2 regions of the Thermus hydrothermalis genome follow, and region 1 is predicted to be linked to the other one. Evidence: riboswitches for the same ligand, from Rfam matches in the RefSeq annotation. Region 1 holds a riboswitch; the other holds the start of a gene.
The links. Region 1 has a riboswitch for cobalamin ahead of L0C60_RS00470 (HoxN/HupN/NixA family nickel/cobalt transporter). Riboswitches for the same ligand answer to the same signal wherever they lie in the genome.
Positions count from the first base shown of each region.

Region 2: linked by a shared signal. The riboswitch ahead of L0C60_RS08740 (ABC transporter substrate-binding protein) and the one ahead of L0C60_RS00470 (HoxN/HupN/NixA family nickel/cobalt transporter) in region 1 are both predicted to bind cobalamin.

Region 1 covers NZ_JAKTNT010000001.1:81,559-86,513, reverse strand. The annotation lists gene cobO (cob(I)yrinic acid a,c-diamide adenosyltransferase) at 1-341, opposite strand, end outside; gene L0C60_RS00485 (adenosylcobinamide-GDP ribazoletransferase) at 320-1,015, opposite strand; gene cobT (nicotinate-nucleotide--dimethylbenzimidazole phosphoribosyltransferase) at 1,016-2,026, opposite strand; gene L0C60_RS00475 (histidine phosphatase family protein) at 2,061-2,603, shown strand; cobalamin riboswitch at 2,626-2,788, shown strand; gene L0C60_RS00470 (HoxN/HupN/NixA family nickel/cobalt transporter) at 2,885-3,544, shown strand; gene L0C60_RS00465 (cobalt-precorrin-5B (C(1))-methyltransferase) at 3,541-4,641, shown strand; gene L0C60_RS00460 (precorrin-8X methylmutase) at 4,634-4,955, shown strand, end outside.
Region 2 covers NZ_JAKTNT010000012.1:76,893-81,847, reverse strand. The annotation lists gene L0C60_RS08745 (FecCD family ABC transporter permease) at 1-983, opposite strand, end outside; gene L0C60_RS08740 (ABC transporter substrate-binding protein) at 987-1,841, opposite strand; cobalamin riboswitch at 1,981-2,139, opposite strand; gene L0C60_RS08735 (ROK family transcriptional regulator) at 2,259-3,452, shown strand; gene L0C60_RS08730 (ABC transporter substrate-binding protein) at 3,409-4,644, shown strand; gene L0C60_RS08725 (carbohydrate ABC transporter permease) at 4,699-4,955, shown strand, end outside.

The sequences.
Region 1 (4,955 bases):
AGGTCGTACGCCCCCGAGAGGAGGGCCTCCTTGGCCCTTTGCCACCCCTCCTGGGCCAGGCGGGCAGAGGCCTCGAGGTCCCGGCTTTTCCACGTGAAACCATCCCCGAGGCCCTCTATGGGGATGCCGAGCCGGGCGAAGGCCCGGTGCTCCCCAAAGCGGGCGGTGGCGTGCTTGACAAACTGGAAGACCCGCACCCTCAGGCCCCGCCCGTGGGCCCTGAGGGCGAGGCCGAAGGCGGCGGTGCTCTTGCCCTTGCCGTCCCCGGTGTAGACCAGGAGGAGACCCCTCCTCTCCCCTTGGGGCTTGGCGTAGGGCTTCACCCGGCGAGGCTCTTCCATAGGGCATAGGTTAGCAGGGAAGCTAGCTCCCCCAGGGCGATCATGGCCCCCAGGATGTCCCCGTTTACCCCCCCAAGCCGGGCCAGGGCGAGCCTTCCCACGCCGAAGGCGGCGAGGAGGGCGGCGAGGGCGGAAAGGGGGAAGAGGAGGGGGAAAGGCAGGGCGAGGAGAAAGGCCACCCCCCACGGCCCCCCCCGCACCATGGCTGCCATCCCCGGGCCCAGGAGGGGGTAAAGGTGGAGGAAGGGCAAGAAGGCGAAGCGGGCGAACCCGGGAAAGAGGAGGAGGAAAAGGGGGTCCCGTGCCGAGGCCAGGCCCTGCCAGAGGAGGAGGAGGTAGAGCCCCCCCACCCCGAAGGCGAAGGGGCCCAGGTGGGGGTCCTTGAGGATGCGAAGCCTCTCCTCCCGAGGCCGGGAACCGAGAAGCGCATCGGCGGCGTCCAGGAGCCCGTCCAGGTGCAGGAGGCCCGTGAGCCCCAGGAGGAGGGCCACCTGGAGGGCGGCGAGGAGGCCCGGGGGGAGGGGGAGGAAGGCGAGGAGGGCGAGGCAAGCCCCCAGGGCGTAGCCCACCAGGGGGAAGAAGGCGGAGGCCCGGCGAAAGTCCTCCCCCTCCAGCGCCCGGGCCACGGGGAGGACGGAAAGGAGGGAGAAGGCGGCCAAAAGGGCCCGAAACACCTACCCGCCCCGGGAAACCCCCGCCTCGGCGAAGGTGGCCATGTGGAGGATGCGGGCGGCGGCGCGGAGGAGGGGCATGGCCAGGACCGCCCCCGTCCCCTCCCCCAGGGCCAGGTCCAGGTCCAGGAGGGGCCTGAGGCCCAAGGCCTCCAAGAGGTACCGGTGCCCGGGCTCCCGGGAGAGGTGGCCGGCGAAGAAGTGGTCCCTTATCCCCGGCTCCAGCTTCCAGGCCAAAAGGGCCCCGGCGGTCACGGGGAAGCCGTCCAGGACCAGGGGAACCCCTTGGGCGTACCCCTCCAGGTACACCCCGGCGATGGCGATGAGCTCAAGCCCCCCCACCTCCGCCGCCACCCCCAAGGGGTCAAGCCCGGGCCGCAGGCGGGCGAGGGCCCTCCCCACCGCCTCCCGTTTCCGCTTGAGGCCCTCCTCTCCCACCCCCGTCCCCCGGCCCACCACCTTCTCCGGGGAAAGGCCCAGAAGCCCGGCGGTGAGGGCAGCGGCCGCCGTGGTGTTGGCAATGCCCATGTCCCCGGCGGCGAGGAGGGTGGCCCCTTCCGCTAAAGCCCGCCTGGCCGCCTCCCGGCCCGCCTCGAGGGCCCTTTCCGCCTCCTCCCGGGTGAGGGCGGGCTCGAGGGCCAGGTTGCGGGTGCCCTCCCGCACCTTGCGCTTGAGGAGGCGGGGGTGGTCGGGGAGCTCCCCCATGACCCCCACGTCCAGGACGTAGACCTCGCAGTGGGCGGCCAGGGCGAACTGGTTGATGGCGGCCCCGCCCCGGAGGAAGTTGAGGACCATCTGCCGCGTGACCTCCTGGGGGTAGGCGGAAACCCCTTCCGCCGCCACCCCGTGGTCCGCCGCCGCCACCACCACCGCTCCCTGGCCCAGTTCCGGCTTCACCCGGCCCTGGATGGCCGCCAGGCGCACCGCCACCTCCTCCAGGTACCCCAAGGAGCGGGGCGGCTTGGTGAGGTCCTCCATGCGCCTTTGGGCTTCTTCCAAAACCTCCCGCCGCATGGCCCCCACTATACCAAAAGCGTAAACTCTACCCATGGAGCTCTGGCTCGTGCGGCACGGGGAAACCCTTTGGAACCGGGAGGGGAGGCTTCTCGGCTGGACCGACCTCCCCTTAACCTCCCTTGGGCGGGAACAGGCGAGAGCCCTTAAAGGGCTCCTCCCTCCCCTCCCCGCCCATAGCTCCGACCTGCGGCGGGCCCTGGAAACAGCGGCCCTGGCGGGGTTTACCCCCGAGCCCACCCGGGCGCTTAGGGAGATCCACTTCGGGGCCCTGGAGGGAGCCCCTTGGGAAAGCCTAGACCCCCTCCACAAGGAAGCCCTCCTCCGGTTCCAGGGCTTCCATCCCCCTGGGGGAGAGACCCTGGAGGCCTTCCAGGAGCGGGTGTTTCGCTTCCTGGAAACCCTTAGGGCACCCGCCCTCCTCTTCACCCACGGGGGGGTGGTGCGGGCGGTGCTCCGGGCTTTGGGGGAGGACGGCCTCGTCCTCCCGGGAAGCGCCGTGGTGGTGGACTGGCCGAGGAGGGTCCTGGGGCGGATAGCCCCCCCAGCGGTTGACGGGGGGCGGGAAGAGGAGTAAAACCTAGGGCAAGCCCCCTAGCGGGGCCCGTGCGGCTAGGGTGCCCCAAGGCCCGGATGTCTTGGGGCGGAAAAGGGGGAAGACCGGTGAAAGTCCGGCGCTGTGCCGCAACGGTAACCGGCCCATGCGTTAGACCCCACGTCGTGGCCGGAAGCCCGAATACCCGCCCTAGCGCGCGCCTCACCTGCCCCCGAGCAGGGGCGAAAGGAGGCAAGGATGACGAGAAAAAGGCGTTCCCAAGTGAAAGGAAAGGCGGTATCCCCCCAAGGTAGGGGTGCCCCATGACGGGGCTGGAGCTCCTGGCCGTGGCCCTGGGCATGCGCCACGGGGTGGATCCCGACCACCTGGCGGCGGTGGACGGGCTCTCCCGGGTGCGCCCTTCCCCCTATAACGGCGTCCTCTTTGCCTTGGGGCACGGCGCCATCGTGACCCTCTTGGCCTTCCCCGCCGCCGCCCTCCTGGAAAGGGTGGACCTCGAGGCCCTCCACCTCCCCACCCTCCTCCTCCTCCTGGTGGCCGGCCTCAACCTCTACCGGCTCCTCAGGCCCGAGGAGAGGGCCCCAAACCGCCTCCCTTTCCTCCACCCCCTTCTCCTGGGCCTCCTCTTCGGCTTGGGGTTTGAAACGGCAAGCCAGCTCTCCGCCCTGGCCCTCTCCGCGGAGCTCTCCCCCCTGCGCCTGGGTTTCTTCTTCACCCTGGGGATGCTCCTGGTGGACGGGGTGGACGGCCTCCTGGCAAGCCGCCTCCAGCACCTAGCCCAGGACTCGGAGAGGGCCCGCAGGGCGAGCCGTGGGCTTGGCTGGGTGGTGGTGGGTATGGCCCTCCTCCTGGCCTTGGCGGAGCTTTTGGCGGTGGACCTCGAGGCCCTCGCCCTCCCCCTGGGCCTAGGCCTCTTCGGGTTCCTCGTCTCCCTCCGGCTGTACGCCCTGCGCCCCGCATGAGCCACCCCTACCCCCCACCCCGGGACAAGAAGGGAAGCCGCATCGGCTTCACCACGGGGGCGAACGCCGCGGCCGCCGCCAAGGCGGCCACCTTAGCCCTCCTGGGGCAGGCCCCCGAGGTGGTGGACATCTGGCTTCCCGCCGGCTGGCGGCAACCCTTCCGGGTCTTCCGCCTGGAGCCAAAAGGGGACGGGGTCCTGGTGGGGATGATCAAGGACGCCGGGGACGACCCCGACGTGACCCACGGGGCAGAGATCCAGGCCTACGTGCGGTTCGCCAGCGAGGACCGGTTGGAAGGGGGCGAAGGGGTAGGGGTGGTGACCCGGCCCGGGCTCGGGGTGCCCGTGGGGGAGGCGGCCATCAACCCCGTGCCCCGGCAGATGATCTGGGAGGCGGTGCGGGAGGTGACGGAAAGGCCCCTCGCCATCACCATCGCCATTCCGGGGGGGGAGGAGCTGGCGCGAAAGACCCTAAACCCACGCCTTGGCATCCTCGGGGGGCTATCGGTCCTGGGCACCACGGGGGTGGTGAAGCCCTACTCCACCAGCGCCTTTCGCATGAGCGTGGTCCAGGCGGTGGGCGTAGCCCGGGCCAACGGCCTCCTGGAAATCGCCGCCACCACCGGGGGCAAAAGCGAGCGCTTCGCCCAGAGGCTCCTTCCCCACCTGCCCGAGATGGCCTTCATTGAGATGGGAGACTTCGTGGGGGATGTGCTCCGGGCGGCGCGGAAGGTGGGGATTGAGGTGGTGCGCATCGTGGGGATGATCGGAAAGATCTCCAAGATGGCCGACGGCAAGACCATGACCCACGCGGCGGGAGGCGAGGTGAACCTACCCATGCTCCTCGGCCTCCTCAAGGAGGCGGGGGCGAGCCCCAGGGCGCTCAAGGAGGCGGAAGGGGCCGCCACCGCCCGGCGTTTCTTTGAGCTCGCCCTAGAGGAAGGGCTTGACCGCTTCTTCTTAGATCTGGTGCGGCTAGCTCAGGAGAAGCTCCAGGCCTATATCGGCCCCAGGCCCTTCGTGAGCGTGGCCCTCACGGACTTTGACGAGGGCCGGTGCCTCGCCGCCTGGCCAGACCGGGAGGTGTACCGTGGATGACCTGATCCAGCAGCGGAAAAACCCCACCCACCAGATGACAGCCAAGGGCAGGGCCATAGAGGAGGAAAGCTTCCGCCTGGTGGACCTCGAGGCGGGCCCCCACCGCTTCTCCCCCCTGGAATGGCCCATCGTGCGCCGCATGATCCACGCCACCGCCGACTTTGAGTACAAGGAAATCACCCGCTTTAGCCCGGGGGCGGTGGAGGCCGGTCTTAAAGCCCTCCAGGAGGGAGCGAGGATCTTGGTGGACGCCCGCATGATCGCCTGCGGCCTCAACCCTGAGCGCCTCCGGCTTTTTGGGAACGAGGTGGTGG
Region 2 (4,955 bases), on a different contig from region 1:
CCTCCTAAAAGGGTGGTGACCACGCCCACGGGTAGCTCGGCGGGCCGCGTGAGGGTGCGGGCGAGGAGGTCGGCCAGGGCCAGAAGGGCAGCTCCGCCCAGGGCGCTCGCCGGGAGGAGGACCCGGTAGTCCTCCCCCAAAAGGCGCCTCAGGGCGTGCGGGGTGACAAGCCCCACGAAGCCGATGATCCCCGCCTGGGCCACGCTGGCGGCGGTGAGGAGGCTCGCTGCGGCGAGGAGGAGGAGCTTTAGGGTGCTTAGGGGAAGCCCCAGGCTTTGCGCCACCTCCTCCCCCAGTTGCAAGGCATTCAGCACCCGGCCCAGGAGGAGAAGGGGGGGCAGGGCAAGGAGGAGGAAAAGGGCCAGCGCCTTCACCGAGGGCCACCCCAGGAAGGCCAGGTTCCCCAGGGTATAGGCGAAGACTGCCCGCACCCGGTCGGCGTCCTGGAGCATGAGGTAGGTGGTAAGCCCCGTGAGCACGCTCCCCACCACCACCCCCGCCAGGACCAACTCCCCTGTCCTCGCCACCCCGCCGGCGAGGACCAGGGTGAGGAGGGTGGCGAAGAGGGCCCCGAGGAAGCCAAAGAGGGTGGCGGAAAGGGGGAGGCCCTGGAAGACGACGTGCTGGGCGAAGGCGGGGGAAAGCCCCCCAAGGAGGACGGCCAAGAGGGTCACGCCAAAGGCCGCCCCCGAGGCGGCCCCCATGAGGTAGGGGTCGGCCAAAGGGTTGCGGAAAAGCCCCTGGAAGGCAGCCCCCGCCACCCCCAAGGCCGCCCCCACCAGCATCCCCCCGAGGACCCGGGGAAGGCGGAGCTCGGTGACGATGGGGTTGGCCTCGAGGCCCAAAAGGGCCCGCACCACCTCCCCTGGGGGCACCGCCACCGCCCCCAAGGCGAGCCCCAGGACCAAGGCCAAGGCCAAAAGGGCGAGGAGCCAGGCGAAGACGAGGCTTCGCCGGAGGGCAAGGGGCAAGGAGAGGGTCATGGCCTAACGCCCGTGGAAGCAGTCCACGAGTAGCTTCAGGCCCTGGGCCACCCGGGGACCAGGGCGGGAAAGGAGGCTATCCTCGCCCCCGGTAAAGACGCAGATCCTCCCCGTCTGGACCGCCCTCACCCGGTTCCAGCCGGGCCGGCTCTGGATGGTTTCCCGGGCACCCGGGTAGGTGGCCACGATGACCTCGGGGTTCTTCTCCACCACGAATTCGGGGGCGATCTTGGGGAAAAGCCCAAGCTCCTTGGGGACGATGTTCACCCCCCGGGCCTTCTGGATGAGGACCCCGATGAAGCTCTCGGGTCCCACGGTGTAGGGGGTGGGGTCAATCTCGTAGTAAACCCGGGGCCTGGCCTTGGCCTTGGCCGCCCGGACCTCCTCCCCATAAACCTCCCGCTGGATCTGGGCCACCAGCCTCTCCCCCTGGGAGGGAAGCCCCAAGAGCTGGGCCAGGGTGCGCACGGTCTTGAAGATGTCCTCGTAGGTTTCCGTCCGCACCACGAACACGGTAAGCCCCGCCCGCTCTAAGGTTTCGTAAAGCCTCCCGTAGCGGGAAACCAGGACCAGGTCCGGCTTAAGGGAAACGATGAGCTCGGGGTTTGGGTTGTAAAGCCCCCCAGCCTTGGGCAGGCGCTTCACGCTCTCCGGCCAGTCGGAGTAGTCGTCCGTGGCCACCAGGCGGTCGCAAGCCCCGAGGGCGCACACCGTTTCCGTCACCGAGGGCAACATGGAAACGATGCGCTTGGGTGGGGCTTTGAGCGTGACCTGGCGGCCCAGGTCGTCCGTGAGGGTGACGGGAAAGGCGAAGGCCAAGGCCAATAGGACCGAGAAGAACGCCACAAGCTTCCTCATACCCACCTCCCTTTAGACCGCTAGGGCCAGGCGCACCGGGCCCGGGGGAGGTAGGGCAACGCCCCTGCCGAAAGCGGCAGGGGCGGGAAAAGCTCAGGAAGCCCCCAACCCCCCATCCGCGTGAGGTGCCCGCCATGGGGAAAGGCGGACGGCCCTGGCAGGTATTCGGGCTTCCGGCCTGCGAAGAAAGCCCCGTAGCTTGGCCGGTTACCGTTGCGGGACAGCGCCGGACTTGCACCGGACTTCCCCACTTTAAGCCTGGACTACGCGCCCAGGCACCAGGGCAACGGACCTGGCTTTGAGGCCCTAGCGGGCCATGCCCTTAGGCTATGGCGCTTTGCCCCTGCTGACAAGGGCTTGACGAAGAACGGGGAGGGTGGTTTACTTAGTCCTGAGAACGAACTAAAGGGGGTGAGGGTGCGCAAAGGGGACACGCAGGAAATCCGCAGGCTCAACCGCCGCGCCATCCTGGGCCACCTGCGGCGGGGCCCCCTCACCCGGGCTGACCTTTCCCGGCTCACGGGTTTGGCCAAAAGCGCCGTGAGCCGGCTCGTGGACGAGCTCCTCAAGGAAGGGCTTTTGCAAGAAGGGGCGTTCACCTCCCCCCCCTTGGGCCGCCCGGGCACCCTCCTGCACCTCCGCCCGGGGGCGCGTTTCGCCCTGGGCGCCGAAATCGGGGTGGAGGGCACGGTCCTCCTCGCTTTGGACTGGCGGGGCGAGGTGCTTTGGGCGAAGGAGTGGGCCCAGCCCAAGGAGGCGGGGCCCGAGGAACGCTTCCGCCGGCTTCGGGAAGAGGTCTTCCCCCGAGCCGAAGGGGCCTTGGGCCTCGGCTTCACCCTGCCCGGGGTGGTGGTGGGGAACAGGCTCCTCTACGCCCCAAACCTAGGCTGGCGGGACCTGGACCTAACCCCTTACCTGGCCTCCTTTCCCCTTCCCGCCCTAGCGGAGAACGACGCCAAGGCTTCTGCCCTCTCCGAGGTCTTCTTCCACGGGGAAGCCAACCTGGCCTACCTCGTCCTTAGCACCGGCCTCGGGGTAGGGGTGGTTTCGGAAGGCCGCCTCCTCCGAGGGGCCAACGGGGCTGCGGGGGAGGTGGGCCACTGGCTTGGCCCTGGGGAGGCCCCCTGCGCCTGCGGGCGCAAGGGGTGCCTGGAAACCGAGCTCGGCCTTGGGGCCCTCTTGAGGCATTACCAGGCCTTGGGTGGGGAGGCGGAGGATCTCGAGGCCCTCTTGGCGGAGGCCAAGAGGGGCGAAACCCTAGCCCTCCGTTCCCTAGCCCACCTGGGAGAGGCTTTGGGGCGCTTCCTCGCCAACCTGGCCGTGGCCTACGACCCCTCCCGGGTGGTGGTGGGGGGGAAGGCAGCGGAGCTATTCCCCTTCCTGGAAGCCCCCATGCGCCGCGCGCTGGCGGAACACGCCTTCTTGGAAACCCACCGCGCCCTTTCCGTCCAACCCTCCTCCTACGGGCACCTGGCGGCAGCGGTGGGCGGGGCGAGCCTCTTCTTGGCGCGCTTCTTTGAGTTGGGCGGCCTGTGGGCGGAAAGCCCACGTCGCAATGGAGGTAGGTATGAGGAAGTGGCTTTGGGTACTCGGCATGGCTTTGGGGCTTAGCGCCCTGGCCCAGACGGGCAAGCTGGAGATCTTCTCTTGGTGGGCGGGGGACGAGGGGCCGGCCCTCGAGGCCCTCATCCGGCTCTACAAGCAGAAGTACCCGGGCGTGGAGGTCATCAACGCCACGGTCACCGGGGGGGCCGGGGTCAACGCCAAGGCGGTTCTGAAGACCCGGATGCTGGGGGGCGACCCTCCGGACACCTTCCAGGTCCACGCCGGCATGGAGCTCATCGGCACCTGGGTGGTGGCGAACCGCATGGAGGACCTCACCTCCCTCTTCCGCCAGGAGGGCTGGCTCCAGGCCTTCCCCAAGGGGCTCATTGACCTCATCTCCTACAAGGGGGGCATCTGGAGCGTGCCGGTGAACATCCACCGCTCCAACGTCATGTGGTACATCCCGGCGAAGCTAAGGGAGTGGGGGGTGAACCCGCCCAGGACCTGGGCCGAGTTCCTCGCCACCTGCGAAACCCTTAAGCGCAAAGGCCTCCAAGCCCCCTTGGCCCTGGGCGAGAACTGGACGCAGCAGCACCTGTGGGAAAGCGTGGCCCTGGCCATGCTGGGGGCGGACGGCTGGAATAGCCTCTGGAACGGCAAGCTGAAGTTCACCGACCCCAAGGCGGTGGCGGTCTGGGAAACCTTCGGCAAGGTGCTGGACTGCGCCAACAAGGACGCCGCTGGCCTCTCCTGGCAACAGGCGGTGGACCGGGTGGTCCAGGGCCAGGCCGCCTTCAACATCATGGGCGACTGGGCGGCGGGCTACATGGCCACCACCCTGAAGCTCCGCCCCGGCACCGACTTCGCCTGGGCGCCCTCCCCTGGCACCCAGGGGGTCTTCATGATGCTCTCCGACTCCTTCGGCCTGCCCAAGGGGGCCAAGAACCGCCAAAACGCCCTCAACTGGCTTAGGCTCGTGGGCTCCAAGGAGGGGCAGGACACCTTCAACCCCCTCAAGGGCTCCATCGCCGCCCGCCTGGACTCCGACCCCGCCAAGTACAACGCCTACGGCCAGGCGGCCATGCGGGACTGGAAGTCCAACCGCATCGTGGGCTCCTTGGTCCACGGGGCCGTGGCGCCCGAGAGCTTCATGAGCCAGTTCGGCACGGTGATGGAGATCTTCCTCCAGACCAAGAGCCCGCAGGCGGCGGCCAACGCCGCCCAGGCCATCGCCGACCAGGTGGGCCTGGGCCGCTAAGGGCCCTTCTCCCCGTGGGGGCTTGGTCCCCCACGGGGTTTTCCCCGAGGAAACATGCGCGACCGCATCACGGCTTTCCTGGTCCTCCTTCCCTCCTTGGTGGCGGTGGGCATCTTCGTCTACGGCTTCATCGGGCAAAACCTCTACGTCTCCCTGAGCGATTGGGGCAAGAACCCCGCCCAGGCCTTGGCCCAAAGGCCCGAGCTTCACTTCGTGGGCCTCGCCAACTACCAGGAGCTCTTCACCGGCTTTGTGGACGTGCGCTTCCGCCAAAGCGTGGTGAACCTCATCTTCTTCACCCTCTTCTTCAT